DNA from 3 places in the Actinoplanes sp. NPDC021490 genome. Region 1 is predicted to be linked to each of the others. Evidence: riboswitches for the same ligand, from Rfam matches in the RefSeq annotation. Region 1 holds a riboswitch; each other region holds the start of a gene.
What was found. A riboswitch is a leader RNA that binds a small molecule or an ion and turns the genes downstream of it on or off. The one in region 1 is predicted to bind cyclic di-AMP.

Region 1 (9,690 bases):
GCTCGGGCCGCACCCACTTGGCGAAGTCGGCGTCCGGCATCGCGGCCCGGTTGGCCGGGGTGTCGATCACGCTCGGCAGCACCGTGTTGCAGCGGACGTTGCGCGACCTGTACTCCAGGGCGACCGAGCCGGCGAAGGCGAGCACGGCGGCCTTGGAGATCGCGTACGCCGAGCCACCGGGGAAGGGCGACAGCGCCGTACGGGAGGAGACGCAGACGACACTGCCGCCGCCCGCCTCGACGAGGTGGGGGAGGGCGGCCTGGGTGACCAGGTAGGTCGGGCGCAGATTGATCGCGAGCTGGGCCTCGAGCGCCGAATAGGGCGCGTCGGCGATCAAGGGGCCGCTGGCGAACCCGCCCACCAGGTTGATCACCGCACGCAGCGGGGATCCGGGGTCGCCGGCCCCCACGGCCGTGGCCACCGCGGTGGTGATCTCGGTCTCGTCGGTGAGGTCGGCCACCAAAGGCACGGCGCCCTTGGGCAGTTTGTCGACGGACCCCGCGCGTACGGGAGCGACGACCCGCCACCCGTCGGCGACAAATGCCTCGACCACAGCGGTCCCCAGACCACCCGTGCCGCCGGTGATGAGAGCCGTTCGCCCGTTCTTCATGACGCTCATCGTCTCTCGCCGGCGATCTCCGGCAGTGTGTTGTTCGTCACCTCGCCAATCGGATGGCGGGGCGGCTCCGAACCGTTGTCAAAGGGGCGTCACTCGTGCGGTTGTCACTCGTGCGGGCTAGTGAACTGCGCCGCCGCGTGCCGCATTGTGGCAGGTGGTCCCGTTCGGCGCAGGCGTCGGGATCTTTTTGATGTCGGCTTTTGTTTCAAGCCCGTCCCGAAGCTGTCGATCCAGCACGTGAACCTGGCGAGCCCGAGGAACGTACTGGGTGGTGACGGACGTCCCAAGGCCCTTGGTGATGGACGTCGCTGTGAGGGACGAGGGGCCGGTGGTGTCATGAGAGTTGCAACGGGTATGCCTCTGTCTGTACGACCCCGTGTGGTCGCGCAGCCGAATGCCGGAGCACTGGAGCCCTGTACAGCAAGTACGCACGCGGCTCACAGCAATCCCCCAGACATTCGTGACACTTTCGACCCACCAGCCGGAATCAGTGCGGGCAGCCATTTGTTGTGTAGATGCCAGTAACCGCAATGTGCGAACTGCGGACGTTACGGGGAGGAACTGATGGATACAGGGATCACCCGTAACGGGGTAAGTAGTGAAGGCAATGAGGGGACCGTGGGCAACGTGGAGAAGAACACCGTGATGCGGACCGATCAGGTCGCCGAAGAGCGTGACCTGGTCGGCGTCTACCTGCACGAAATCTCCCGGACTCCGCTGCTGGACGCCGCACGGGAGGTCGAGCTCTCCAAGGCAATCGAGGCCGGCCTCTATGCCGAGCACCTGCTCGACAGCGGCGAGGTCCGGCGCGGGGTGAGCCGGGAGGAACTGGAGCGGCTCGTCTCCGAGGGTCAGAAGGCCAAGGATCTGTTCATCCGGGCCAACCTGCGACTGGTCGTGTCGATCGCCCGGCGCTACGTGCGCTCCGGCATGCCGATGCTCGACCTGATCCAGGAGGGCAACACCGGTCTCGTCCGAGCCGTCGAGAAGTTCGACTACGAGCGCGGTTACAAGTTCTCGACGTACGCCACCTGGTGGGTCCGTCAGGCCATCAGCCGGGCCATCGCCCAGCAGGAGCGCACCGTGCGCCTGCCCGTGCACCTGGTCGAGGACGTCAACCGGATGCGCAACGTCACCCGTCAGCTCGTTCGTGAGCTCGGCGGCGACCCCGAGCCCGAGCAGGTGGCGGCCGCTCTCGGCGTGACCGTCGAGCGCGTCAACGAGCTCACCCGCTGGGCCCAGGACACGGTCTCGCTCGACACCCCGGTCGGCGACGACGGCGACACCAACCTCGGCGACCTGGTCGCCGACAGCGACGCCCCCTCGCCCGAGGAGATCGTGCTGACCGCACTGGAGCGGCAGCGCATCGAGGGTCTGCTCAACCACCTGGACGACCGTTCGGCCGGCATCATGCGGGCGCGCTACGGCCTCGAGGACGGTCGCGAGCACTCGCTCACCGAGGTGGCCTCGCGCTTCTCGCTGAGCCGCGAGCGGATCCGTCAGCTCGAGATCCAGGCGCTCGGCCGGCTGCGCGAGCTGGCCCGGGCCGAGGGCCTGCAGGCCGCCTGACGGCTTCTCCTTCCCCCGGTTACTCACGACACAGAAGGCCGGTACCCCGTTCGGGTACCGGCCTTTTTCGTGCGCAGACTTCAGACGACTCGCCCGAATCCGTACGGGGTCATGATGTTGATCGTTCGTTTCTTGACCACCGTGCCGGAGTGCGGGGCATCGATGATCTGGCCGTCGCCGACGTAGATCGCCACATGCCCGAGGCTGCGGTAGAACACCAGGTCGCCCGGTTGCAGATCGTCGCGGTCGATCCGTTTCGTCTCGCTCCACTGCGACTTGGTCTGGTGGGTCAGCGACTTGCCGGCCGCCCGCCACGCCGCCGAGGTCAGACCGGAGCAGTCGAAGCTGCCCGGACCGTCCGCGCCGAACAGATACGGCTTGCCGATCTGGTTGTAGGCGAACGTGACCGCCACGCCGGCCTTGCCGGAGATCTGCGGGATCGGCCCGTCGTAGCCGCCGCTCGTCTCCTGCGCCTGACCGAAGGCGGTCTCGCGCATCTTGAACAGCTTCTTGAGATCCTTCTGGATCGAAGCCTTCTGCGTCGAGAGCGCCCGGAGCTGGGCGGTCTGCTTGGTCTGGGTCGCCTTGAGGGCGGCCTGACGCTCGGTGAAGTTCTGCGTCGCCTCGGTGAAGGTGTCGATGTCGCGCTGGTTGGCCCGGGTCAGCATGTCCAGATAGCTCATGCGGTCCATCAGGCCGTCCTGCCCGCCGGACAGCAGCGCGCTCATCGGGCCTGCACGACCCTGCTTGTAGGACGTGGTGGCCAGGTTGCCCACCTGAGCGCTCGCGGCCTTCAGGGCGGCCTGAGCGGGGGCCAGGGACGCCTGCAGCTTCTTGGCGTCGGACTGGGTCTTCTTCAGGCTGACGTTCATGGCGTTGTACTGCTCGGTGACATCCTCGAGCTTGTTGGACGCCGCCTCGATCTGCTTCTTCAGCTCCGTGGCGGACGGTGCCGCTTGCGCGGGCGTCACGAAGGAGCCGGTGATCGCGGCAGCCATCGCCGCGACGACGAGGACACGAAGCCTCGTACGGGGGTGGGGCACCGGTCAGTGGCCTTTCTTCCGCTTGGCCGCCTACCGGGTTAGCTGTCGGGTTCGGGCTGGAAGATGGCCCTACCGCTGACGCGGATTCACCCCAGAGACTCGGTTCCCCGGTTCGCGCGAGGCGATTCGGCAGCGTTGGCCGGCGCCACCAGGGGGAGTGGCTGCGGACCGAACCAACCGCATCAACCTATCGGCGAAAGATGCAAATGCAAGGGGTCACAGAGTGATTTAAGACAATGGACCGCTTTGTTGGAATGATCCCGATAGCGGTTAGTAATTCGACGGAAGCGAAGCGTCGAAGCGGGCTGTCAAACCGGACTATTCGCCAACTCGGCGGCCGGCACCCATTCCCGGCTCACCTTACGCTCGGCCCAGAACGAGAGGAACGGGATCGTGCCCGACAGCATCACCAGAAGCATCCGGCCGAAGGGCCAGTGCGCGCGGCGGGACAGATCGAACGTGGCCACCAGATAGACCATGAACAGGAAGCCGTGCGCCGGGCCGACCGCCTCGACCACGATCGGGTTGTCGCCCAGGTATTTCAGCGGCATGCCCACCACGACGAGCGCGAGCAGGACCACGCCGACGATCCACGCGATGATCCGGTAACGGGTCAGGGCACCCTTCACGTTCGTCTTTTCCTATCCGGGATAGTCGCTCGGGCGGGCGCCGGGATGGGCGTTCAGCCAGGCGAGATAGTCGTTGTAGGCGGTGAGCTCTGGATCGTCGTCATTGGTGGCGGATCGATGGGCCACGCGCACCGGCCGGCCGACCGTAACAGCCGAACCTGGGAGTTTTTTCTCCGCCGGCTTCTCGGGCGCCTCGGGCCGGCCCTTGCGGGCCAGTTGCACCTCGCGCCACCACAGGAAAACGACGAAGGCCGCGAACACCGGCCACTCGAACATGTAACCCCAGCTGATCGAATTGCCCTCCTGAGCGCGGCTGAACTGCCACCAGCCCAGCACCAGGCAGCCGGAGGCGAGAACCAGCGCCAGGACGTGCCGGGCGATCCACGCCGGGGTCCACAGGCCCTTCATGCCCAGAAGCGTACCGGCGGGTGTTTGTTGATCGTCTGCATGGGCAACTCGGTGTGACGCTGAGGCCCGTTTTCGACCGGAGGTGCACCGTGACCGACGCCCGTGGCGACGCTCCGCTGATGGAGACCGGTATAGATCCGGCCACCCTCGGCGACGACGACCTGTTCCGCGAACTCGCCAGCCTGTACCGCGCCCGCCTGGCCACGCTCCGGCACGGCCCGGACGCGGCGCTGGACAACCACTTCAAGCGGACCGCGGAACTGGAAACCGAGTACATGACCCGTTACCCGGGCCGGGAGGTCGACCGCGACCGGCTCACCCAGGACTTGTAGGGGTTCCCTTGATGCAGACGCTGCGCGCCCGGATGGCGCGCGTCGGGCAGTCGTACGCCCCCCATGATCACCGGCCGCTGGGCGGCTACTCCGTGGCCATGGGGGCCTTCGGCGCCCTCGCCGCCTCGCTAGCCGTCGCGGCCCGGGCCACCGGAAAGCCCGTCCCCGAACGCCCGTCCACCTCCGACGTCGTCCTGCTGTCGCTGGCGACCCACAAGCTGAGCCGGCTGCTGGCCAAGGACTCGGTGACCAGTCCGCTGCGCGCCCCCTTCACCCGTTACACCGAGCCGGCCGGTGCGGCCGAGCTCAACGAGGAGGTGCGCGACCACGAGAGCTCGCTCAAGCACGGGATCGGCGAGCTCATCACCTGCCCGTTCTGCCTGGCCGTGTGGGTGGCGACGGGCCTGACCGGCAGTCTCGTGCTGGCGCCCCGCCTGACCCGGCTGGCCGCGGTGACCCTGACGGCCACGGCGGTCTCCGACTTCCTGCAGCTCGGCTATGACGTGGCCAAGCGCCACGCCGAGGGCGATTAGACCCCGGTTCCCGTACGCGAGAAGGCCCGGGTTCGAACACCCGGGCCTTCTCGCGTCGTGTCCGTCAGGGCGGGCCGTCCTTGTCGAGACCGGACCAGCCCTCGGGGCTCTCGGGTTCGGCCTCGTCGTCCTGCCCGGCGGTGACGTCGGAATCGACTGTCGTGGCGTCGTGCTCGCCGGCGAAGTCCTCCTGCTCGTCCGGGTCGCCGATCGGCTCCATCGCGGTCTCCTCTCAGACTTCCAGCGCGCGCAGCGCCTCGGCCGCCTCGTCCTGGGCGTATTCGCCCTCGGGCAGCGCGTCGACCCGGGTCAGGGCCAGGGCGGGCAGGTCGGCCGCGATCGCCCGGCGCTGCAGGTCGGCGCTGCTCAGCCGTTCCTGCCCGTCGTAGGCGTCGTCCAGAAATGCGTCAAGCTCACGGATCTCGTCGGTCACGGACTCGGGCTACCCGGCCCCGGGTCGCCGAAACTTTGTGGTCGGCGTCACATTCGCTAACGGAATCGGGGTGGGGGTCCGACCGTTGATGACAGATGTCGGTGTGCCCAGTGTCCCCGGGCCTCACCCAATGCCTTCACGGAATACCGTTCGGCTGGAGCCGTGTTGAGCCACTCGCCGCGAGGCGACCTGCACACCGACATCTGCGCCGCCCCCGGTTAACGCCGAGGGCGGCGCTCTGCTTTCCGGCCGCCGTGTTTCTCGATCCTCACTACGGGTAGTCGATCTCTCATGACTGACGACCGGATCGGGCAGCGCGCGGCCGAGCTACTTCCCGAGGAGCAGGTGGCCGGAAGCGCGGACCCCCGGGCGCAGGCCGAGGCGATCCTCGCGGAATCCGACGAGCGCGAGCACGATCCCAACGGCGCGCCCGACACCTTCCTGGAGCGGCGGCGCTCGGACCAGACGGCCGAAACCACTCCGTAGAGGCACAAGACTTACGTGAGCGTCGATGGCCATGGCAGGATGCCCCGCGTGTCCGCCCCATATCGCCGGTTTTCGCCCCCGGATCGTGGTCCCGCCCGCGTCGTGACCCGGCGCCGGCGCACCCGTTCCGTGGCCCGGGCGGTGCCGGCCGGGCCGCACCCGGTGGAACTGGCCGGCCTGCTGCACGAACTCACCGCGTCCCTGCTGTCGGCCGACAACTTCGCCCAGGCGCTGGAACGCTTGGCCACCTTCGCCGCCGGCGCGGTCCCCGGCGCCGTCCGCTGCTCGATCGTGCTGATCGGCGAGGGCGGCCCCCTGACCCACGTCGGCCACGGCCCGGCCGGAGCCGCGGTCGACGACATCCAGTACACCGCGGGAACGACCGGCCCCGGCCTGGAAGCCGCCCGCACGCGCACCCTGCTCACCGTGCCCGACCTGGCCACCGACACCCGCTGGCCCGACCTGGCCGAGGCGGCCGGGCGCGAGGACGTGCACGGCGTGGCCGCCCTGCCCCTCGACCTGCCCCGCGCCGAGGTGGGCGCCCTGAGCCTCTACTTCGACGTGCCCGCCGCTCCCGGCCCCGACGACCTGCTCACCGCGATGGCCCTGGCCAACCAGTCCGAGGTCCTCCTGGACGAACTACGCCGCCGAGACGCCCTGAGCTCCGGCGCCGCGGTCGACCGCGCCGTCGGCGTCATCATCGCCCAGCGCGGTTGCGGGGTGCAGGAGGCCTACACCGTCCTGCGCGACACGGCCCAACGCCTCGGCCTGGACCGCCGCGCCGTCGCCGACCGCCTGATCGCCGTGGCCGCCCGAAACGCCTGACCCCTCCGAGCCGCCGCCCTGCAACCCCGACCGGACCGGTCGCCGTCGTGCCGTCGCGACCGCCGGACAGATGGCTGTCCACACTCAGAGCCGCTGACTCTCCAGTCGGGCTGCCGTATCGGCTTGTTCGCCCTCTCGCCCTGTGGCCGGTCAGTCGGTGGGCTTCTCGACGTGCTGGATGACCTCGAACTCGAGCAGGGACGCGCCGGTGGCGACCGGACGGGGTCGCTCGCCCTCGCCGGCGTGGGCGGCCCGGCCGCTGCCGCTGGACCAGGCCTGGAAAGCCTCCTCGGACTCCCAGCGGGTGTAGACGAAGTAACGCGTCTCGCCGCCGACCGGCCGCAACAGCTCGAAGGCCAGGAAACCGGGCGCCTTCTCGACCATGCCCTTGCGCGCGGCGAACCGCTGCTCGAACTCGTCGGCGCCGCCCTCGGGAACGTCAATCGCGTTGATCTTCACAACAGCCATGCCGCAAAGCTAATGCGTGCCGCGCGGCGATGCCGGTACGAGGGCCCCGGCCTGTGGATAACTGCACCGCCTGTGGACAACGGCGGGAGCGGGCTTGACAACGGTTAGGGTCGAGCCGATTTGCCCTTGGGTGGGCGGGGGAGGCGGTGGCACCCCGCGCAGGAGGCGGTGGCACCCCGCGCAGGAGGCGGTGGCACCCCGCGCAGGACGCGGTGGCACCCCGGTCCAGGTACAGAAACGCCTGCGCCGCCCACGAACAGATCGTGAGCGGCGCAGGCGTGTGTCGTGGCGGGGCTACTTCGGGGGTTCCTTGCTGGCCCGGACCGGCTCGGCGGATCCGTCGCCGAGCGGGCCCGCGCCCACCTCGCCGGGCACGCCCATGCTGTTTTCGGCGGCCAGCGCGTCGTCGGCCCGCTGCTGCTGGGCCGAGCGGAGGCTCAGGGGGATCTCGGGGAGGAACAGCACCACGACCAGGCCGACGATCATTACCGCCAGGGCCAGCAGGAAGACGACCTGGATCCCGTCGGAGAAGCCGACCTTGAAGGGGTGCGCGACCACGTCGGTGAGCCGGCTCAGGAACGAGGTGTCGCTGAGGTCGCCGCCGCCCTGCAGGCCCTCCAGAATCCGGCCCTGCGACGGGTCCGACTGCAGCGCCTGCTGGAACTCGGGGGTGCCCTGGGCGCTCTGGTAGGCGCTGCCGATCTTGCCGGGGAGCACGTTGAAGAGCACCGACAGGAAGATCGCGGTGCCGAGCGTGCCGCCCATCGAGCGGAAGAACGTGACCGAGCTGGTGGCTACGCCGATCTCGCGCGGGGACACCGCGTTCTGCACGGCGGTGATCATCGGCTGCATGTTGCCGCCAAGGCCGAGGCCCATCAGCACCATGATCAGCATGACGCGCCAGAGCGGGGTGTCGGCGCCGATCGTCGCGAACAGGCCGAGCGAGGCGACCATCAGCGTGCTGCCGATGATGGGGAAGATGCGGTATCGACCCGTACGGGCGATCAGCTGGCCGGAGACGATCGAGCCGGACATGATGCCGAACACGAACGGGATCATCTGCAGGCCCGCCATGGTGGCCGACGAGCCCTTCACGATCTGCAGGTACAGCGGGACGGTCATGAGGCCGCCGAACATCGCCATGCCGAGGATCGTGCTCGAGGTCGCGCCGACGGCGATGGTGCGGTTGCCGAAGAGGCGGAGAGGCAGCAGAGCTTCGTTCCCGTACGCCCGTTCGGCGAGCACGAACGCGACGAGGCCGATCGCGCCGATGATGTAGCAGAGGAACGCGCGGCCGGAGTCCCAGCCCCAGGCCCGGCCCTGCTCGGCGATGGTCAGCAGCGGAACCAGACCGACGATCAGGGCGACGGCGCCGGGCCAGTCGATGCGGTGGTCGACCCGGTGGTGCGGCAGGTGCAGCACCCGGGCCACGACGACCATGGCGGCGATGCCGATCGGGACGTTCAGGTAGAACACCCAGCGCCAGCCGTCGACCCACAGGATGTGGTCGGCGCCGGCGAAGAAGCCGCCCAGGATCGGGCCGAGCACGCTGGCGGTGCCGAAGACAGCCAGGAAGTAGCCCTGGTATTTGGCGCGCTCCCGGGGCGGCACGATGTCGCCGATGATGGCCAGCGCGAGCGACATCAGACCGCCCGCGCCGATGCCCTGGATCGCCCGGAACGCGGCCAGCTCGTACATGTTCTGCGAAAGGCCGCAGAGGAACGAGCCGACGACGAAGATGCCGATCGCGAACAGGAAGAACGGTCGCCGGCCGTAGATGTCGGAGAGCTTGCCGTAGAGCGGCGTCGAGATCGTCGACGTGATGAGGAAGGCCGTCGTGGCCCACGCCTGGATGTTGAAGCCGTTCAGGTCGTCCGCGATCGTACGGGTCGCGGTCGCCATGATCGTCTGGTCGAGGGCGGCCAGGAACATGCCCATCATCAGGCCGCCCAGGATCGTCAGGATCTGACGGTGGGTGAATTCCGTGGACGCCTTGGCCGGCGGCGCGGTGGGACTGGAGTTGCTCACGCGTTCTCCCGTGGTGTGGCGAGGTGAGCCTCGACCGAGCTGTTGAATTCTGAGAAGAGACCGGCGAAGGCGGCGATCCGGTCGGCGGGCCAGTCGTCCAGCGCCTCGCGCAGCCAGGCCTGCCGGGCCTGCTGGAGCCGCTCGACGGCGGCCAGGCCGGCCTCGGTGATCGCCAGCCGTGAGGCGCGGCCGTCGACGGGGTCGGCCTCGCGGCGGGCGAGACCGGCCTTGACCAGCTGGGCGACCTGGCGGCTGACCGTGGACGGGTCGGCCTGCTTGATCTCGGCGAGATCGGTGGCCCGGAGCGGACCCCGGAA
Region 2 (9,690 bases), on a different contig from region 1:
GTGGTGGCCACGGTGCCGCTGACCAGGCTGACCGCTAAGTGGCCGCGCCGCCGCCTGCTCGTTCTGCTTCTGGCCGTCTTCGCCGTGTCGGCGGCCCTGTCTGCCCTGGCCATGAACTATCCGTCCCTGCTGGCGGCCCGGGTCGTGATCGCCCTGAGCCAGTCCGTCTTCTGGGCCGTGGTCACCCCGGCCGCGGCCGGCTTGTTCCCGCAACATCTGCGCGGCCGCGCGCTGTCCATGGTGTTCGCCGGCAGCTCCACCGCACCGCTGGTCGGCGTCCCGCTGGGCACCTGGCTGGGTCAACAAGTCAGCTGGCGGGCACCGTTCCTGGCCCTGAGCCTGCTGGGCGTCTTCGTCCTGGTGGTCGTGCTGGTGCTGCTGCCCGAGACCGCGCGGGGCGAGAGCGACGCCGACCGGGGCACGGCCCCCGACGCCGGCCGTTACCGCACGCTCGTCGTGGCCAGCGCCGTCACCTTGGCCGGGGCGTTCGCCGCCTTCACCTACGTCGACCCGTTCCTGACCCGAGTGAGCGGCTTCGACCCCGGCGCCCTGGGGCCGATCCTCCTCCTGCGCGGCGTCGCCGGCCTGATCGGCGTGTTCGTGGCCGGTCTGGTCGTCGGTCGCTGGGGCTGGGCGAGCCTGCTGGTCGCCACGGTCGTCCAGGCCCTGGCCCTGGGCGCCCAGTTCGCTTTCGGCACAGACCAGCTGACCGCGGTCGTCACCGTCGCCGTGGCCGGTTTCGCCCTCTCCGGCATGAGTTCGATCCTGGGCACCCGGGTCCTCGAGGTGGCCCCCGGCAGCACAGACATGGCCGCCGCGGGCACCTCCACGGCCTTCAACGTAGGCATCACCGGAGGCGCCCTGCTGGGAAGCGCCCTCCTGACCGGCTCAGGCCCCCGCTTCCCCGTCCTGGCCGGCGCCGTACTGACCACAGTCGCCGTCTTGGTGGTCCTGTCCGAGCCCCGCCTGGCCACTTCCCGCCGCGCCCGGCCCGTCCCCGAGCCATCCCGCTGACCACGGCGGCCGGTCGCGCCGCTTCACGGTCGGGGCGAGTCGCGCATCTTGAAGCCGGCGGCACCGACGTGCCCGCTGCGCGACCGGCTCAACGGGCCCGAGCGCTCAGCCGTGCGATCAACGGAACCGGCCACCGCGTCAGGCGAACGGGCTCCCGGCGCACCTCGGCGAACTCTCTGTCCGCGGCTCGGCGGGCGCGGCTCAGGCTCCAGCGGACGTCGTAGATCCAGAGGCGCCCGCCGGGACGCAGCACCCGGCGCAGGTCCCGGATTCCGCCGTCCACGTCCGACCAGTGGTGCTGGCTCATCGACGAGACGATCAGGTCGAAGGTCTCGTCGGGGTAGGGGAGCGCGGCCACATCGCCGACCGTGAAGGTCACTCGGTCGGCTGCCGGGCCCTGCTGGCGGGCGTACTCGATCATCTGGGGTGAAAGGTCGATGCCGTCGAGGACCCAGGTGGGCTCCATCGCGGCCAGCGCCCGGGGAATGCGACCCGGGCCGGTGCCCACATCGAGAACTCTCGTGCCGTCCGGCAGACCCATGGCATGTGCGTCCGCCACCACACGGTCGTACAGCTTGCGGCCGACGTGCTGGGCGTGACGGTCGTACTGCTCCGCATGCGTGAACATCTGCATGATCGACTCCTGAACATCGTGTTCGCTTCCGAACATCGTGTTCGGTTACGGTGAGAGGGGTCAACGGGCGGAACACCGCGTCCGTCCGGAACCGAACAGATTCGGGAAAGTGGCCCGGAGGGCGAGATGGCGACGGTGGAGGACAGGCGGGTCCGGCGTACGCGGACCGCTCTTCGCGAAGCCCTGGTCGAGCTGGTGGTCGAACGTGGCTACGACCGTGTCACCGTGCGGGACGTGCTCGACCGCGCCGACATCGGCCGGTCGACGTTCTATGCGCACTATCGGGACAAGGACGCCCTCTTCGCGTCCTGCTTCGAGGACCTCCGCAACGACCTGGAACGCGAGATGGGCCTGCTCGCCGGCGGTCGCCGGGCCGGCAGCCCGGCCGACCCGGTCAAGCCGATCACCGTGATCTTCGAGCACGCCCACCGGCACCCGCAGATCTACCGCGCGGTCGGCACCGCCCACCTGCACCAGATGATCTTCGAGGTCATGCGAGACCATCTCTGCACCCACGACAACCTGCGGCTGCCGGTCGACGTGGCCGCCGAGTATCACGCGAGCGCCCTCGTCGGAACCCTCGGCTGGTGGGTCCGCGCCGGCTTCCCGCACAGCCCGGCCGAGATGGCCCAGATGATTCGCGAGCTCACCACCGGCGGCATCCACAGCGGGTGACCCCGCGCCTGCACCGGCGGCGGCATCCACAACCGGGTGACCCGCGCGAGCAACGCCAGTGGCAGTACAGCCGGGCGGCCAGCGAGAGCACCGTGGGGCGGCATGACGGGCACGCTTCCTCCCCGGGCTTACTGTCGGCGGCATCACGGTTACGTCATCGCGGGAGGCGGCAGACTGTCGGGATGCGCGCATTCGTGATCACCGGGCCGGGACGCTCCGAGGTCGTCGAGGTCGACCCGCCCGTCGCCGGGCCCGGTGAGGTCGTCGTCGATGTCGAGCGGGCCGGTGTGTGCGGCACCGACATGGAGTTCCTCACCGGCGACATGGCCTATCTGGCCAGCGGCGACGCCACCTACCCGGTGCGCATCGGCCACGAATGGAGCGGTGTCGTGTCGGCCGTCGGCGGCGGCGTCGACCCGTCATGGCTGGGCAAACGGGTCACGGGCGACACCATGCTCGGGTGCGGCCACTGCGCCCGCTGCCTCAACGGCCGTCAGCACCTGTGCGCCGACCGCTACGAGATCGGCATCCGGCACGGGTGGCCGGGTGCGCTGGCCGAAAGCCTGCCCGTCCCGGCCAAGGCCCTCTTCGAGCTCCCCGATTCCGTCGACCCGACCCTCGGCGCCCTGGTCGAGCCGGGCGGCAACGCCCTGCGTGCGGTGCGGGCCGCCGACCCCGCGCCGGGCAAGACCGTGCTGGTCATGGGGCCGGGCACGATCGGCCTGCTCGCCGCCATGTTCGCCCGGGCCGGCGGCGCCGACGTTCACCTGCTCGGCGCCACCTCCGAGTCGCTCGCCTTCGCCCGCGATCTCGGCTTCGCCGACGCGTGGACCCGCGCCGAACTGCCGTCCGTGCCGTTCGACTCGATCATCGACGCGACCAACGCGCGTGATCTGCCGGCCTTCGCCGTCGACCGCGTCGAGCCCGGCGGCCGGGTCGTCTGCATCGGCCTGGCCGGCGAGCCGTCCCTCGTGGACACCCGCCAGGCCGTGCTCAAGGACCTCACCGTCGTCGGCATTCTGAGCGCCTCCGGCGGACTCGGTGAGACCATCGAAACGTACGCCTCGGGAGCCGTTGATCCCCGGCCGCTGGTCGCCGAGACGGTCGGACTCGACGAGGCGGCCGACGTGCTCGCCGGGCGACGCAGCGGATCGGCACCGAAGATCCACATCGATCCGCGCGCCTGAGGCCCCGTCCGCTGCTTGCTCTATTCATCGCTTCAAGTTCCGCCTTCACTTCTAAAGACGCTTCGAGCCGCCGGATCCGCTTACCGCGGCGGCTGCCGTGTTTGAGGAATCCGGCGGGACGACCCCGAACGCCTCGCGCAGATGGGGGAGCGCGGCGGCCAGCGCGGGGCTGACCCGTGGTCGCCAGACGAGGGCGAGCAGCGCGGGGATCCGTACGGGATCAATGGGAATGGCCTTGAGCTGCGGAAAAGCGGTGGCCATGGACTCGCTCAGCACGCCCACGCCGAGACCCCGGGACGCGAGCTCGGCCACCGCGCCCGGTGCCGAAGCGACCAGCACCACGTCGGGAAACAGGCCGGCGGCCAGGCACGACTCACTCAGTACGGTGCGGATGCCGGTGCCCTCGGGCAGGGTGACCAGGGGATGTGTGGTGAGGTCGCTCAGCGTGATGCGGTCGAGCCGGGCCGGCTCGGAATCCCAGGGGACCAGCGCGGCCAGCCCTTCGCGGACGATGACCTGCGACTCCAGATGTTCTGGAGGGGCGCCGGCGACTCCGACCAGGGCGATGTCCACAGTGCTCACTCGCACGCCGGCGACGAGACGGTCGGAGTTGTCCTCGATCAGGTCGAGCTCGATCGCCGGATGCGCGTCATGAAAGGCCGCCAGCGCGGCGAAGAGGGGCTTCACCTCGCAACCCGTCACCATCCCGACCGTGAGCTGCCCCCGCACCAGCCCGCGCACCTCGTCCACCGCCAGTCGCAAGCCCGCGGCGGCCTCCAGAGCGGCTTTCGCGTACGGGAGAGCCGCGGTGCCCGCCTCGGTAAGGCGTGCCGTCCGTGCGGAGCGGTCGAAAAGCGGCGCCCCGATCTCGCTCTCCAGCGCCTTGACCTGCGAACTCACGCCCGACTGGCTGATACGGACGCGCTCGGCGGCGCGGGTGAAGTTGGCCTCCTCGGCGACGGTCACGAAGTACTCGAGCTGACGAAGTTCCATAACTGTGAATTCTAGTAGCTATAAGAACTATGCGTTGGACTTGTGGATCCGCCCGGAGCAAGGTGGTGCCATGACCGAACGCGAGAAGGCCCACCGTCCCGAAGACCTGACCCGCCTCTTCGTTGAGCGGGCGAATGCCAAAGACGCCGAAGGCCTGGCGCTTCTCTATGAGGAAGACGCCGTGATGGCCTATCCGCCGGGGCGGCAGACCGTCGGGCGGGATGCGATCCGGCGGCTCTGGGCGGAGGCCCTGCCGCACATGCCCACTTTCACGCCCGAGGAACCGCTGCCCACGCTGACCAGCGGTGACCTGGCCCTGACGTCGACGCCGCCGAGTGACGGCGCCGGCGCCCGGGCTCAGGTGGTGCGCCGCCAGCCCGACGGCACGTGGTTGCGGGTTCTCGACCAGCCCGAGTTCGTCAGCCCGAGTGGGTCGACGTAATTTCGCCGGCCGCCGGCCGGCGGTCAGAGGGCGAGCGGCTGACCGGGATAGATCCGGTGCGGGCTGCTGAGCGAGGCACGGTTGAGACGGTGCAGCGCGCGCCAGCCCCCGGGGTAATTGGTCCGCTTTGCTATCACGACGAGGGTGTCGCCGGCACGCACGATGTAGGTGCGCTTTGCCGAGGGTGCCGGCGTCGGGCTCGCGGCTGCGGCCGTCGGCGCTGCCGTTGCCGCCCGGGCGGCGGCCTGGGTCGCGGTGGCCCGGGCAGTCGCCCGGACAGCGGTCAACTGCCTGGCCCGGGCGGTGGCGAGCTGCTGGGCTCGGGCGGTGGCGAGCTGCTGGGCTCGGGCGGTTGCGAGTTGTTCGGCCCGCGCGACGGCCAACTGCTCGGCTCGATATTGCTTGGTCGATGAGGCCCGGCGGCCGCAGGTGGGCCAGGCGCCCAGGCCCTGGCCGTCACGCACGCGTTCGGCGATCGCGATCTGTTCGGTCCGGCTGGCCTGGTCGGCGGTGCCGGCGAAGCGTGACCCGCCGTAGGCGCGCCAGGTGCGGCGGCTGAACTGCAGACCTCCGTAATAGCCGTTGCCTGTGTTGATGCTCCAGTTGCCGCCCGACTCGCACTCGGCGATGGCGTCCCAGTTGACGTCGGTCGTGGATGAGGGAGCGGCGTTGGCCGGCGCCTCGGCGAGCGGCCCGATCAGGGAGGTGATGCTGGTGATGCCGGCCGCGGCGAGAACAAGCGCGGTACGGGCAGGTTTGCAGACTCGTGCCATGACAGTGGACCCTCCACGCCTGCGAGGTCAGCTGTCGGGTTCGGGCTGAGGTGCCCGGCCGCGTGAGTGTGGCGGCTTCACCCCGAGGCGCGCGGACGCGCCGAGGAACTTGGGTCCCCCGCTCCATGCCATGAGTGTCTGTCCCGTCGGGCGGCGGCAGGACTCGGCGTTCCGCCCGCGGGGTCCGCAATCCGCGGACAGGGCCGGTTCGGGCGTCGCAATGAGCCCGTAACCAGCCGATTCGGTATAGGAACAAGCGGCTTGAGACTAAACCGCCCAAGCAGATTCCGGGGCGCTGATGCAGAATCCTGAACCATGACCGACCAAGCCAGAGATCACGATATTGTCGTCTACGGCGCCTCCGGATTCGTCGGCGCGGTAACCGCTCGCTACCTCGCCGAACACGCGCCTGCGGGCACACGCCTCGCCCTGGCCGGCCGGTCCGAGTCTCGCGTCGCCGCCGTCCGCGACAAGCTCGGCGTCGACTGGCCGATCCTGGTGGCCGATGCCGATGACACCGAGGCCCTGACACGGTTGGCGGCCTCGACCCGGGTCGTGCTGACGACCGTGGGGCCTTACCTGAAATACGGCAAGGCGCTGGCCCAGGCGTGCGCCGAGGCCGGCACCGACTATGTCGACCTGACCGGCGAAGTCGTCTTCGCCCGCGCCAGCATCGACGCGAACCACGAAGTGGCCGCGCGGACCGGCGCCCGGATCGTGCACTCGTGCGGCTTCGACTCGATTCCGAGCGACCTCGGGGTGTACGTCCTCGCGCAGCAGGTCGCGGCCGACGACGCCGGGGAACTCACCGACACCACGATGGTCGTGACCAGCATGCGTGGCGGCGTCAGCGGCGGCACGATCGACTCGATGCGCCAGCAACTCGACGCGGTCAAGAACGATCGCCAGTTGCGCCGGCTGGCGGCCAGCCCCTATTCGCTGAGTCCCGACCGCGCCGCCGAACCGGACCTGGGCCGCCAGGGTGACGTCACCACCGTCCGCGGTGCCGACGTGCACCCGAAACTGCGGGGCACCCTCGCGCCGTTCTTCATGGCGTCCTACAACACCCGTGTCGTCCGCCGCAGCAACGCTCTGCACAACTGGCGGTACGGCCGTGGGTTCCGCTATCGCGAGCTGATGAGCGTCGGCGCGTCCCCGCTGTCCCCGCTCGTGGCCAACGGGGTCAAGTTCGGCTTCGGCGCCCTGGTCGCGGGCATGATGCTGCCGCCGACCCGGTTCGTCCTCGACCGCGTGCTTCCCAAGCCCGGCAGCGGCCCGAGCGAGCGCGCCCAGAAGGACGGCCACTTCACCATGGACTTCTTCACCACCACGACAACCGGCGCCCGCTACACGGCTCGTTTCCGCGCCAAGGGCGACCCCGGATACGCGGCGACGTCCGTGATGCTGGCCGAGTCGGCGCTGGCCCTGGTCCACGACCGCGATGCGCTCCCGGCCTCGGCGGGTGGCGTGCTGACCCCGGCCACCGGTCTGGGCGATGCCCTGGTCAACCGGCTGCGGGCGGCCGGTGTGGAGATCAGCGCCCGGCGGCTCTAGCTCCTGTTCCGGAGTTCACTGAGTGCGTGCGCTGGGTGAACTCCGCAACGGGCCTTACGTGACCCGTCCGGTGGCGGTTGTGGCCAGGGCGAGGGCGATGCCGGTGAGGTGTTCGGCCAGCTGGTCAGGGTCGCCGTTCATGTCGTGGGAGATCCAGTCGATGATCACCTCGCTGAGGCCCGACACCAGGGCGAGCAGCGTACGGTCGAAGCCGGTCTGGTCCTCGGGGTCGCCCACCGTCCGCCTCACCATGGCCGCGACGAACTGGGCGTCCTCCCGCAGGACCCCACGTCGGCGCGTCTCCATCCGCGGGGCGTTCACGTAGATGACGCGAGCGCTCTCGGGGTGGGACTTCAGCATGTCGATGAGCGTGTGCAGAGCCGGGCGGAACAGCTCCGCCAACGTTGCCGGTCGCGGGGGCACGGCCGCCGCCACACCGCGCAGCAGCCACTCGTTCTCTTCGCGATTCACCTTGAGCAGCAGGTCGGCGCGATCCTCGAAGTGTTCGTAAAAGTACCGTTTGGACACCTTCGCGCCGGTGCAGATCTCGGCGACGGTCACGTCGTCGTAGTCGCGCGTGCCGAACAGGTGCACCGCCGACGCCATGATCCGGGCGCGGCGTTCATTGGCCCGCTGCTCGCGAGATCTGCCGGCGTAAGTTTCGCCGCGCCGGGTCGTCGTGGTTCGGTCCTCCACAGGGTTAACGTTACGGCTCCGCCGATCAGCCCACTCGTTAACCCTCCACATTGGGCACAGGTGGAAGTTGCAAGATCCGTGCATCATCTCGCGAACGGGCCGGGAACAATAGCGGCTATCCGACGTTCGCGGCATGACCAATCACTCATGGGCTTCATATGCTGCGCTACTGGCCGCAACCGGTCCTTACGGGCAGGATTCAATCATGGCCGCCAGCCGTCTGCCCTACCCGCTCACACTCAAGGGGGACGGCATCATCCTGCGCGAATGGCGGTCCGAAGACCTGGATGACCTGGTCAGCATGTTCGACGAACCCGAGATCGCCCGCTGGTCGCCCATGCCGTCGCCGTTCGACGTCGAGGCCGGCATCGCGTACCTGAAACGCTGTTATCAGAATCGCGTCACCGGCCGGCGCATACAGCTCGCGATCACGGCCGACGGCTCGCGGCCGCTCGGCGAGGTCACGCTGTTCGGGGTCGACCTCGGTCTCAAGGAGGCCGAACTGGGATATCTGGTCGACGTGCGCGAGCGACGGCGCGGGCTGGCGTCGGGCGCATTGTCACTACTTTCGGCGTACGCGCAGAGCAGCCTTCACCTGAGCCGCCTCCTGCTGCGTATCGATCCGGGCAACGTCGGCAGCACGGCCGTGGCCCGGCGCTGCGGTTATCGGCTCACCGGCGAATCGCCGATCCTCCAGGAAGGGCCGCACGGCTCGAGCCGCCTGGAGACGTGGGAGCTGGTCGAGCGGCAGACCGACACCCGTCGTGACCGCCTGAAAAATGTCGCAGCCCGGCGGTACGGTCGTCGCACCTAAGCTCTTCAGGGGGTGCCGTGGTCAGCGTCGATCGTGCACAAGCAATGGCCTACCGGGTCGCCGCGTCGGGCCTGGCCGAGCGTAGTTCCGCCCGGCCGGCCGACCTGCCCGTCCTCGATCTCGGCGTGCAGGAATACACGCCCGGCTCGGCCCAGGTCGCGCTGGCCGCCCGCACCAGCGCCGACCCGGCCGACCAGCGGCTGATCACCGTCTGGGCCACGCGCGGGGCGCCGCACCTGCATCGACGCGCCGATCTGGCCGCGCTTGTCCAACAGCTGTGGCCGATCAGCGACGCCGACGCGTCCGCGCGCATCAAGAGCGGCCAGATCCCCGACGGCATGAAACTCGGGATCGAGGCCTTCCGGGTCACGGCCGAGGCATTTCGCGAGGTGGTGCACGAGCCGATGCCACGTGGCGAGGTGAGCACCGAGGTGAGCAGGCGGGTGCCCGAGGCCCTGACTTACGAGTGCCGCAGTTGCCGGGCGCGGCACATCGCCGGCAACGTCTGGCAGCATTCGGGCCTGGCCGGCGGCATCGAGATCCAGTCCCGCGGCCGCGACGCGATGCTCGGGCCGCTGCCCGAGGCGCCGCCGCTGCCGACCGGAAACGCCGGAATCGACGAACTGATCCTGACCTATCTGCGCTTTCTGGGTCCGGCCGGTCCGGTCGAGGTGGGGAAATATCTGGGCAGCTCGACCGCCGAGATGAAATCCGTCTGGCCCGAGGAGCGGCTGACCCCGGTGACCGTGGAGGGCCGCAAGGCATGGCTGCCCACCGACGCCGTCGACGCCCTGAAGTCCGCGTCCCACCCGTCCGGTGTCCGGTTCGTCCCGCCGATGGACCCGCTTCTGCAGGCCCGCGATCGCGACGTGCTCGTGTCCGACCGCGACAGGCAAAAGGAAGTTTGG
Region 3 (9,690 bases), on a different contig from region 1:
GTACGTGCCCACAGGGCCGGCCCGCGGCCGGCTGCCGGTCGCCGGCGGAGCCGGGCCCCTCGATCGGCAGGTCGTCCGGCATCCGGCCGGCCGGGGTCTCGATGGTCGGATTTGCCGTCTGTGCAACGAAACCAGCCGTTCGGATGCGTACGAGTGTGAACGCCTCGTGTCCGGAGTGTGCCGCCGCCCGGGCGGTGTGAGCAAGAAAATTCTCGAGGCTTTTACCGGGCCGGATTGTGATCGTTCCGCAGGTCGGGGAAACGGTGTCTCCGTTACGGCCGGCATTGTCTAAAGTGGAGTGATAACTCCGTTACAAAGGGGACGCTAGGCTGATGATCGGTCAGTCGGCTGTTTTAGCGACATAAGGTACGGAGGCAGGTTATGACCGCGCGGGCGCCGCGTGCTGATGCTTTGCGGAATCGGTCGAGGGTGCTTGCCGCGGCCGAGCAAGTCTTCGTGGCGCGGGGCACGACGGTGTCGACCGAAGAGGTGGCCCGCGCAGCCGGAGTCGGCATCGGTACGGTCTTCCGCCACTTCCCGACCAAGGCGACCCTGATCGAGGCGGTCTTCCGCGAGCGGCTCCGGCGGTTCGCCGAGGAGGCCGACCAGCTGGCCGTGTCCGACGACCCGGCCACCGCGATCTGGACCTTCCTGGGCCGCATAGCCGAGGTGGCCGCGGGCAAACAGGCCTGGGCCGACGCCTTCGCCGCGGGCGACCTGCACGAGGCCCTCACCCCGGCCCGCGAGCAACTGCCACGTGCTCTGGGGGCGCTGCTGACCCGGGCGCAGGAAGCCGGCGCCATCCGCCACGACGTGACGGTTCCCGAGTTGACAGCTCTCATGCTCGCCGTGTCCCGGGTTCCCGACCACGGCGCCGACGGCGCCCCGTTGCGGGCCCGGGTGCTGGCCATCGTGTTCGACGGCTTGCGGCTCCAGCATTGACCCTCTGGGGTGTGGCTGGGGGCCACCGGCGGCGCCCGCGCAGCTAGGGTGGTGCGGTGGCTGCGCTGAGTGTTGCCTGGGTGGACGACCAGTACGACCGGGAGAACGCGGGGCTCGGGCGCAGCCGGTTCGCCGAGCACGTCTGGGTTCATGCCAAGGAGTTCGACGACTGCTGGGGTGACATCTCGCCCGTCGGGTTCGCGTGTGCGGCCTGGCGTCTGGCCACCGCGCCGCACCTCGATCCGGGATACGTGCGGCTGCACCGGCGTGTGCTGACGGCCGAGCTGCGGCGCAACACCTGGGACGGCTCCCTCACCGCGGCCGTCGAGCTGGTCGCGCCCTGGCCCGCGGCGATCGGGGCGTCCAAGAGCTGGACCCAGGACCGGGGCTGGCGTGACTGGCCCGAGACGTTCGGCCAGTTCCTGGCGCCGTCGCAAGAGGAACTGGCCCGCATCCCGCACGCGCGCTCGATGCTGGTCGTCGAGGCGCCGCTGTCGTTCGCCGGTCTGCCCGCGATGCCCGACAGCGCGGGCCCGGAGCTTCCGGAGCTGGCCGAGCGCACGGTCACGGTCCTGGTGCGCGAGCTCAACGACCTGCTCTCCCCGATGGTCACCCAGTTGGAGGCGGCCCGATGACCCGGCTTCTGGGGGCCCTGCACGAGGCCGAAGACCTGACTGACGCCGTACGGGCGCAAGGGGGTGGCCTGTCGCGGCATGAGTTGCTCGGGCAGGCGGCGGGGGTGGCGCGACGGATCGCCGGACGCCGGATGGTGGCCGTGGAAGCGACGCCGACGCTCGACACCGTGGTGGCCGTGACCGGCGCCCTGCTGGCGGGGGTGCCGGTGGTGCCGATCCCGCCCGACGCCGGGGAGCTGGAGCGGGCGCACATTCTGGCCGACTCGGGCGCCGAGCCGATCGACGCCGGGCCGTGGGCCGCGAGCAACGACGTTCCCGCCGAGCCCGACGATTCGAGCCCGGCCCTGGTCCTTTACACCAGCGGCACGACCGGGGCGCCCAAGGGCGTGGTGCTGTCCCGGGCGGCGCTGGCGGCCGACCTCGACGCGCTGGCCGAGGTCTGGCAGTGGACGCCGGCCGACACCCTCGTACACGGGCTGCCGCTCTTTCATGTGCACGGTCTGGTGCTGGGCGTGCTCGGGCCGCTGCGCGTCGGTTCCCGGCTCGTGCACACCGGCCGGCCCACCCCGCAGGCGTATGCCGCCGCGCCCGGGACCTTGTATTTCGGCGTGCCCACGGTGTGGTCGCGGGTCTGCGCCGCTCCCGCCGAGGCTCGCGCGCTGGCCCGGGCCCGCCTGCTGGTGTCGGGCAGCGCGCCCCTCCCGGTGCCGGTGTTCGACGAGCTACGCGCGCTGACCGGCCAGGCCCCGGTGGAGCGGTACGGCATGACCGAAACGTTGATCACGGTGAGCGCCCGCGCCGATGGTGAGCGCCGCGCGGGGCATGTCGGCCTGCCCGTTCCCGGAGTCGAGACGCGGCTGACCGACGACGCCGGCGAGCCCCTGCGGCCGGGCGCCGAGATCGGGCACCTGCAGGTTCGCGGGGCCACGCTGTTCGACGGCTATCTGCACCACGGGCGTCCGGAGGTGGACGGCTGGTTCGAGACCGGCGACGTGGCCATGATCGGCGAGGACGGGTGGCATCGGATCGTCGGACGGGCCTCGACCGACCTGATCAAGACCGGGGGCTACCGGGTCGGCGCGGGCGAGGTCGAGGACGCGTTGCTGATGCATCCCGCGGTCCGTGAGGCCGCCGTCGTCGGCACCCCGCATCCGGATCTCGGCGAGCAGATCACCGCGTACGTGGTGGCCGACGGGACGACGGAGCGGGAGCTGATCGATTTCGTCGCCACCGGCCTGTCCGTGCACAAGCGGCCCCGCGTCGTGCACCTGGTCGGCAGCCTTCCCCGCAACGCGATGGGCAAGGTGCAGAAGGCGGCACTACGGTCGGCCCGATGAGGGTCTGGCTTACTCCGCAGTTCTGGCTGCGCGTGCTCATCGTGGTCTCCGGGCTGGTCGGCCTGCTCATCGGCGAGCACCGCATCGCGTACTACACGTGCCAGAGCAACCTGATCACGCTGGGCTATTTCGGCGGGGTCCTCTATTGGATGGTGCGCCGCCGCACCACCGATCCGGCCGCACCCCGCCTGCGCGGCGCGGTCACCCTGTGGATCGTCATCACCGGCCTGATCTCGCACTTCATGCTGCAGAACGGCGAGAACCCGCTGCCCGGCCTGGCCGCCGACGACCCCGCCCGGCAGGTCACCAACTGGTCCCTCTTCCTCGTGCACTACGCCGTGCCGCTGCTGGTCCTGGCCGACTGGATCGCCTTCGGCCCGCGCCGGGTCTCCCCGTGGCGCGACCTCCCGCTGTGGATCCTGTTCCCGCTCGGCTACGGCGCGACCTCGGTGGCCCGCGCGGTCCTGTTCCCCACGGTCAGCGACCGCTACCCCTACTTCTTCCTCAACCCCACTTCGCACGGGTACGGATGGGTGGCCGGCCAGTTCGTGAAGCTGGGCGTGATCTTCGCCGTGCTGGGTGCGGCGCTGCTGGCCATCGACCGCCTCGCCGCACGGATGAGCCCCGAGCCTGTCCACCATCCCGAGTTGTCCACAGGCCGCCCCGCCAAGATCGGCTCAGCTCACGCCGACAGCACGTAGATCCGGGGGTTCAGCTTGCCGATCATCTGGTACACGCCCCACAGGCAGTCGGTGAGCATGAACTCGTAGCCGATGGTGCCGAACCGCTCCTCGTACGCCGCACGGTTGCGCAGCATCCGCGACACCCGCAGCAGCTGTTTGGAACTGGTGGCAACGCCATCCTCCTCGAGGCGCTCGCGCGTCTCACCGTGCAGCTCGATGCACTGGACGATGCTCAGCCCGGCCCCGGTGATCGCGGCCTCGAACCGCTGCGGATCGGTGCTTGCGGCGTGGATGCCCGCCGGCGGCCACAGGAACGCCGCCTCCGCCGGCGTCAGCCAGTCGGTGGCGGTCATCTGAAAGATCACCGCACGAGCGCCGGGTTTGAGCACCCGCCGGAACTCGCCGAACACCGTCTCCAGATCCTCGACGTGAACGAGGACGTCCTTGCACCAGATCAGGTCGACCGAGCCGGTGGGATCGGTCAGTTTCTCGGCGCGGCCCTCGTCGATGCGGACCCGGGCGGCGCCTTCGGGTTCCTCGACGGCGAACGCGGCGAGGTCGCGGGCCGCGTTGTCCAGATGACGGCGCACCGGCTCGACGCCCCGCACCGTGAACCCGAAGCGACGCGACAACTCGAAGCAGTGACGTCCGTCCCGGGCGCCGACATCCAGCACGGCCGAACCCGGCGGGAGGCCGGTCTCGGCGACCAGGTCGAACAACAGCTCGTTCAGGCCCCGCGGCGACAGGCTCTCGTCCAGGGCCGCATCGATCTCCTGGTCGTCGAACGCGTCACCGTAGACGTCGTCGATGCTGCGCATGGCCCGCGGGGCGGGAAGGCTGGTCATAGCCGCGCACGCTAGGAGCGGCCCCGCGAGCGCGCAACGGACTTTCGAAGGGCCGCGGGGCCGGACCCCGATTTCAGCCCCCGATCCGGCCGAATCTCACCTGCTTCCAGTTCCAGATCCGGGCCAGCTTCACCCGGTCGCCCGGCTTGGGGGCGTGCCACACCTGGCCGGCGCCCGCGTAGACGGCCACGTGGTAGGCCCGGCCGCCCGAGACCCAGAAGACCAGGTCGCCGGGGCGGGTCGCGGCCCCGGTGATCTTCCGGGCGGCGCTGTACTGCGCCTGGGCGGAGCGCGGCAGGTTGACGTCGGCCTTCGCGTACGCGAAACCGGTCAGGCCGGAGCAGTCGAACGCGGCGGGCCCGCGGGAGCCGTACCGGTAGGGCTTGCCCCGTTGGGCCCGGGCCGCCGCGACGATCTTCTGGCCGCGAGCAAGAAGGGCGGCCGCAGCGGCCGGGGCCGCGGCAACCGGGGCCGCCGAGGCCGGTGCGGGAGCGACGAGCAGGGTGGCGGCGATGACCGCGGCCGCGAACATGAGCAGCAGGCGGCGCGGCGTCGTGAGGTGGAACAAGACGATCCTCGGTCCTTCAACCGCCTGCGAGGTTAGCTGTCGGATTAGGCCTGAAGGCGGCCCGCCGCGTACGCGACTTCACCCCGAGCCGGCGCGATGGCCGGCGTTCTGGTTCCCCCGCTCCCGCCCACTGAAGTTCCGTCGATGTCAGGTCGGGCCACCCCCGGTGGGCGGGACTCGGCGTTCCGGGGCGGCCTGGTGCGTGTCCCGATGTGGGGCGCACGGAAGGACGATCGGCCGGTTGCCGCGATCCGCCACCCTTTCGCAGCCGTCCCAGAAACCTCGTGCGTCCCCAATCGAACAAAAGACCGCAAATCGCTCCGGACATCGGGGACGAAGAGCCCGGAATGACCGCGATATCGGGCGCGCGGGCCGGTGAGGCTCCTCACCAAATAACCCGGAGCGCAGCAACCTAAGGCATCGCTTAGGTAGCTGTTGACATTGGACGCCGCTCAGGAAAGATGCTCGGCAATCGAGGGAGGTGCGGCGTGCAGGTTCCGGCTCCGTTCGAATACGAGCGTGCCACCAGTGTGGACCAGGCGATCGGACTGCTGGAACGTCTGGGCAGCTCAGCACGGCTGGTGGCGGGCGGGCACAGCCTGCTGCCGATGATGAAGCTGCGGCTGGCGAACTTCGAATATCTGATCGACATCAACCCGCTGCACGCCGAACTGGGATACATCCGGGTGCAGGCCGGTGAGGTTCGCATCGGGGCCATGACCCGGCATCGGGAGCTGCTCGAGTCCGACGAGCTGGCCGCCGCGTTCCCGATCTTCCGGGACGCCGAGCGCGTGATCGCCGATCCCGTGGTGCGCAACCGGGGCACGCTCGGCGGCTCGCTGTGCCAGGCCGATCCGTCCGAGGACCTGTCCGCGGTGTGCACGACCCTCGACGCCAGCTGTGTGATCCGCGGGCCGGGCGGCGCCGAGCGGGTCGTGTCGATGGAGGAGTTCCACTTCGGGCCGTACGAGACCGCCGTCGGCGACGACGAGATGCTGGTCGAGGTGCGCTTCCCGGTGCGTACGGGTGGCGGCAGCGCGTACGAGAAGGTCGAGCGCCGGGCCGGGGACTGGGCCGTGGTGTCGGCCGGCGCCGCGGTGTGGCTGGCCCCGGACGGCACGATCGCCGACGCGCGGGTGGGTCTGGCCGCGGTCGGGCCCAACACGACCGGCATCCCGGAGATCTCGCGGGCGCTGCGGGGCAACACGCCGGACGAGGAGATGTACGAGCGGGCCGGTGCGATCGCCGCGGGCAGCTGCGACCCGGCCACCGACCAGCGGGGCAGCGAGGACTACAAGCGCCACCTCGCCGACGAGCTCACCCGCCGCACGCTGCGCAAGGCTGTCGAACGGGCGAGGAGCTGAGTCCATGCAGGTCACGATGACCGTCAACGACGTCGAGGTCACCCGGGAGATCGAGGGCCGGCTGCTGCTCGTGCACTTCCTGCGCGACACGCTGAGCCTGACCGGCACGCACTGGGGCTGCGACACCAGCAACTGCGGCACCTGCGTGGTGTGGCTGGACGGCGAGCCCGTCAAGTCGTGCACCGTGCTGGCCGCGATGGCCGGCGGGCACGAGGTCCGTACGGTGGAAGGCCTGGCGAAGGGGGCCGAGCTCGACCCGATCCAAGAGGGCTTCATGCAGTGTCACGGGCTGCAGTGCGGGTTCTGCACGCCGGGCATGATGATGACCTGCCGGGCGCTGCTCGACAAGAATCCCGACCCCACCGACGCCGAGATCCGTGAGGCCATCTCCGGTCAGATCTGCCGGTGCACGGGCTACTCCACGATCGTCCGCTCGGTGCGCTGGGCGTCGGTCCACGAAGCGGCGGCGAACAAATGACGACAGTGGAAGAGCCCAGAACGACCACGTTCGACGACAACGACCAGAAGCCCGTCGGGTACGGGCGGATGCTGCGCAAGGAGGACCCGCGCCTGGTCCGCGGCCGGGGCCGGTTCACCGACGACGTGCAACTGCCCGGCATGCTGCATCTGGCCATCCTGCGCTCGCCGTTCGCGCACGCCCGGATCGTCAACGTCGACACCAGCGCCGCCGAGGCCGCGCCGGGCGTCAAGGCCGTGGTCACCGGCGAGACTCTCAAGGGGCTGGGCCTGGCCTGGATGCCCACGCTCTCCAACGACGTGCAGGCCGTGCTGGCCACCGACAAGGTGCGCTTCCAGGGCCAGGAGGTCGCCTTCGTCGTCGCCGACGACCGGTACGCCGCCCGCGACGCGCTCGAACTGATCGACGTGGAGTACGACGTCCTCGACCCGGTCATCGACGCGCGGCAGGCCCTCGCGCCGGACGCGCCGCTGATCCGCGACGACCTCGAGGGCAAGACCGACAACCACTGCTTCGACTGGGAGACCGGCGACGCCGACGCCACCGAGGCCGTCTTCGCCCGGGCCGACGTGGTCGTCAAGGAAGACATCGTCTATCCGCGCGTACATCCGGCGCCGATGGAGACGTGCGGCGCGGTCGCCGACTTCGACTCGGTCGAGGGCCGGCTGCGCCTGTGGTCGACCACCCAGGCCCCGCACGCCCACCGCACCCTCTACGCGATCGTGGCCGGGCTGCCTGAACACAAGATCCAGGTGATCGCGCCGGACATCGGCGGCGGGTTCGGCAACAAGGTGCCGATCTACCCCGGTTACGTGTGCGCGATCGTCGGTTCCATCGTCACCGGCAAACCGGTGAAGTGGATGGAGGACCGGTCGGAAAACCTGATCAGCACCGGGTTCGCGCGCGACTACATCATGCGCGGCGAGATCGCGGCCACCCGCGACGGCCGCATCCTGGCCATCCGGACCAACGTGCTGGCCGACCACGGCGCGTTCAACGGCACGGCCGCCCCGGTGAAATATCCGGCCGGCTTCTTCGGCGTCTTCACCGGCAGCTACGACATCGAAGCGGCGTACTGCAACATGACCGCCGTCTATACCAACAAGGCTCCGGGCGGGGTCGCGTACGCGTGCAGCTTCCGCATCACCGAGGCGGTGTACCTGGTCGAGCGGATCGTCGACTGCCTGGCCGCCGAGCTCGACATGGACCCGGCCGAGCTGCGCCTGAAGAACTTCATCCAGCCCGACCAGTTCCCGTACGAGACCAAGACCGGCTGGGTGTACGACTCCGGCAACTACGAGCCCACGATGCGCCAGGCCATGGACATCGCCGGGTATGCCGAACTGCGCCAGGAGCAGGCCGAGAAGCGGGCCCGCGGCGAGCTGATGGGCATCGGCATCTCGTTCTTCACCGAGGCGGTCGGGGCCGGCCCGCGCAAGGACATGGACATCCTCGGCCTGGGCATGGCCGACGGCTGCGAGCTGCGGGTGCACCCCACCGGCAAGGCCGTCGTCCGGTTGTCGGTCAAGACCCAGGGTCAGGGTCACGAGACGACCTTCGCGCAGATCGTGGCCGAGGAGATCGGCATCCCGCCGGCCGACATCGAGGTCGTGCACGGCGACACCGACCAGACGCCGTTCGGGCTGGGAACGTACGGGAGCCGCTCGACCCCGGTCTCGGGCGCCGCGGCCGCCCTGGTCGCTCGCAAGGTGCGCGACAAGGCGCAGCTGATCGCGTCGGCCATGCTCGAGGTGACCGTGGCCGACCTGGACTGGGTCAAGGGCTCGTTCCAGGTCAAGGGCGACCCCGGCAAGGCGGTCACCATCCAGCAGATCGCGATGCGCGCGCACGGCGCCGGCGACCTGCCGGACGGCATGGAGGGCGGGCTCGAGGCGCAGATCTGCTACAACCCGTCGAACCTGACCTACCCGCATGGGGCGTACATCTGCGTGGTCGACGTTGATCCGGGAACCGCGCAGGTCAAGGTGCGGCGGTTCATCGCGGTCGACGACTGCGGCACCCGGATCAACCCGATGATCATCGAGGGGCAGGTGCACGGCGGGCTGACCGACGGCGTCGGCATGGCGCTGATGGAGATGATCGCCTTCGACGAGGACGGCAACTGCCTCGGCGCGTCCCTGATGGACTATCTGATCCCGACCTCGCTGGAGGTGCCCGACTGGGAGACCGGCTACACGGTCACGCCGTCGCCGCACCACCCGATCGGGGCCAAGGGAGTGGGGGAGTCGGCCACCGTGGGGTCGCCCCCGGCCATCGTCAACGCCGTGGTCGACGCGCTCAAACCGTTCGGGGTGCGGCACGCCGACATGCCGCTCACACCGTCGCGGGTGTGGGACGCCATGCGCGGCCGCGCGACCCCGCCGATCTAGGGACAGCCATGACGATCACGGACAGGGCCCGCGAGCTGACCGTCTCCAGGCGGCCGTTCGTGCATGCCACGGTGGTGCGCGCCCAGGAACCGACCTCGGCGCGCGCCGGCGACGACGCGGTGATCCTCGACGACGGGTCGATCGAGGGCTTCGTGGGTGGCGTGTGCGCCGAGGGTTCCGTACGGGCAGCCGCTCTGGACACGCTCTCGTCCGGTCAGACGCTGCTGCTGCGGGTGCTGCCGGACAACGCCCCCGAGTTCCCCGAGACGCCGGGGGCGCTGGTCGTGGTCAACCCGTGCCACTCCGGCGGGGCGATCGAGATCTTCCTGCGCCCGGTGCTGCCCCGGCCCCTGCTCGGCGTCGTCGGCGGCACCCCCATCGGCCGGGCCGTCGGCGAGCTGGCCTCGTTCCTCGATTTCGAGCTGACAACCCTTCCCTCGTACGCGGG

Region 2: linked by a shared signal. The riboswitch ahead of ACZ3I4_RS02320 (transglycosylase family protein) and the one ahead of ACZ3I4_RS35795 (C40 family peptidase) in region 1 are both predicted to bind cyclic di-AMP.
Region 3: linked by a shared signal. The riboswitch ahead of ACZ3I4_RS22245 (C40 family peptidase) and the one ahead of ACZ3I4_RS35795 (C40 family peptidase) in region 1 are both predicted to bind cyclic di-AMP.

Annotation. Positions count from the first base shown of each region.
Region 1 is NZ_JBVHFW010000017.1:166,787-176,476, forward strand. It holds gene ACZ3I4_RS35785 (SDR family NAD(P)-dependent oxidoreductase) at 1-610, opposite strand, end outside; gene ACZ3I4_RS35790 (sigma-70 family RNA polymerase sigma factor) at 1,184-2,188, shown strand; gene ACZ3I4_RS35795 (C40 family peptidase) at 2,269-3,186, opposite strand; cyclic di-AMP (ydaO/yuaA leader) riboswitch at 3,244-3,373, opposite strand; gene ACZ3I4_RS35800 (DUF3817 domain-containing protein) at 3,540-3,860, opposite strand; gene ACZ3I4_RS35805 (hypothetical protein) at 3,873-4,268, opposite strand; gene ACZ3I4_RS35810 (DUF6158 family protein) at 4,388-4,600, shown strand; gene ACZ3I4_RS35815 (DUF1360 domain-containing protein) at 4,612-5,133, shown strand; gene ACZ3I4_RS35820 (hypothetical protein) at 5,198-5,353, opposite strand; gene ACZ3I4_RS35825 (hypothetical protein) at 5,366-5,566, opposite strand; gene ACZ3I4_RS35830 (hypothetical protein) at 5,858-6,052, shown strand; gene ACZ3I4_RS35835 (GAF and ANTAR domain-containing protein) at 6,101-6,877, shown strand; gene ACZ3I4_RS35840 (antibiotic biosynthesis monooxygenase family protein) at 7,028-7,345, opposite strand; gene ACZ3I4_RS35845 (MDR family MFS transporter) at 7,640-9,373, opposite strand; gene ACZ3I4_RS35850 (MarR family winged helix-turn-helix transcriptional regulator) at 9,370-9,690, opposite strand, start outside.
Region 2 is NZ_JBVHFW010000001.1:506,520-516,209, forward strand. It holds gene ACZ3I4_RS02290 (MFS transporter) at 1-1,014, shown strand, start outside; gene ACZ3I4_RS02295 (class I SAM-dependent methyltransferase) at 1,103-1,648, opposite strand; gene ACZ3I4_RS02300 (TetR/AcrR family transcriptional regulator) at 1,775-2,323, shown strand; gene ACZ3I4_RS02305 (zinc-dependent alcohol dehydrogenase) at 2,506-3,510, shown strand; gene ACZ3I4_RS02310 (LysR family transcriptional regulator) at 3,562-4,503, opposite strand; gene ACZ3I4_RS02315 (YybH family protein) at 4,574-4,945, shown strand; gene ACZ3I4_RS02320 (transglycosylase family protein) at 4,969-5,718, opposite strand; cyclic di-AMP (ydaO/yuaA leader) riboswitch at 5,720-5,865, opposite strand; gene ACZ3I4_RS02325 (saccharopine dehydrogenase family protein) at 6,034-7,272, shown strand; gene ACZ3I4_RS02330 (TetR/AcrR family transcriptional regulator) at 7,327-7,968, opposite strand; gene ACZ3I4_RS02335 (GNAT family N-acetyltransferase) at 8,174-8,782, shown strand; gene ACZ3I4_RS02340 (DNA glycosylase AlkZ-like family protein) at 8,827-9,690, shown strand, end outside.
Region 3 is NZ_JBVHFW010000008.1:110,705-120,394, forward strand. It holds gene ACZ3I4_RS22220 (TetR/AcrR family transcriptional regulator) at 457-942, shown strand; gene ACZ3I4_RS22225 (hypothetical protein) at 999-1,577, shown strand; gene ACZ3I4_RS22230 (AMP-binding protein) at 1,574-2,914, shown strand; gene ACZ3I4_RS22235 (Pr6Pr family membrane protein) at 2,911-3,615, shown strand; gene ACZ3I4_RS22240 (class I SAM-dependent methyltransferase) at 3,597-4,442, opposite strand; gene ACZ3I4_RS22245 (C40 family peptidase) at 4,516-5,010, opposite strand; cyclic di-AMP (ydaO/yuaA leader) riboswitch at 5,016-5,164, opposite strand; gene ACZ3I4_RS22250 (FAD binding domain-containing protein) at 5,499-6,374, shown strand; gene ACZ3I4_RS22255 ((2Fe-2S)-binding protein) at 6,379-6,852, shown strand; gene ACZ3I4_RS22260 (aerobic carbon-monoxide dehydrogenase large subunit) at 6,849-9,242, shown strand; gene ACZ3I4_RS22265 (XdhC family protein) at 9,251-9,690, shown strand, end outside.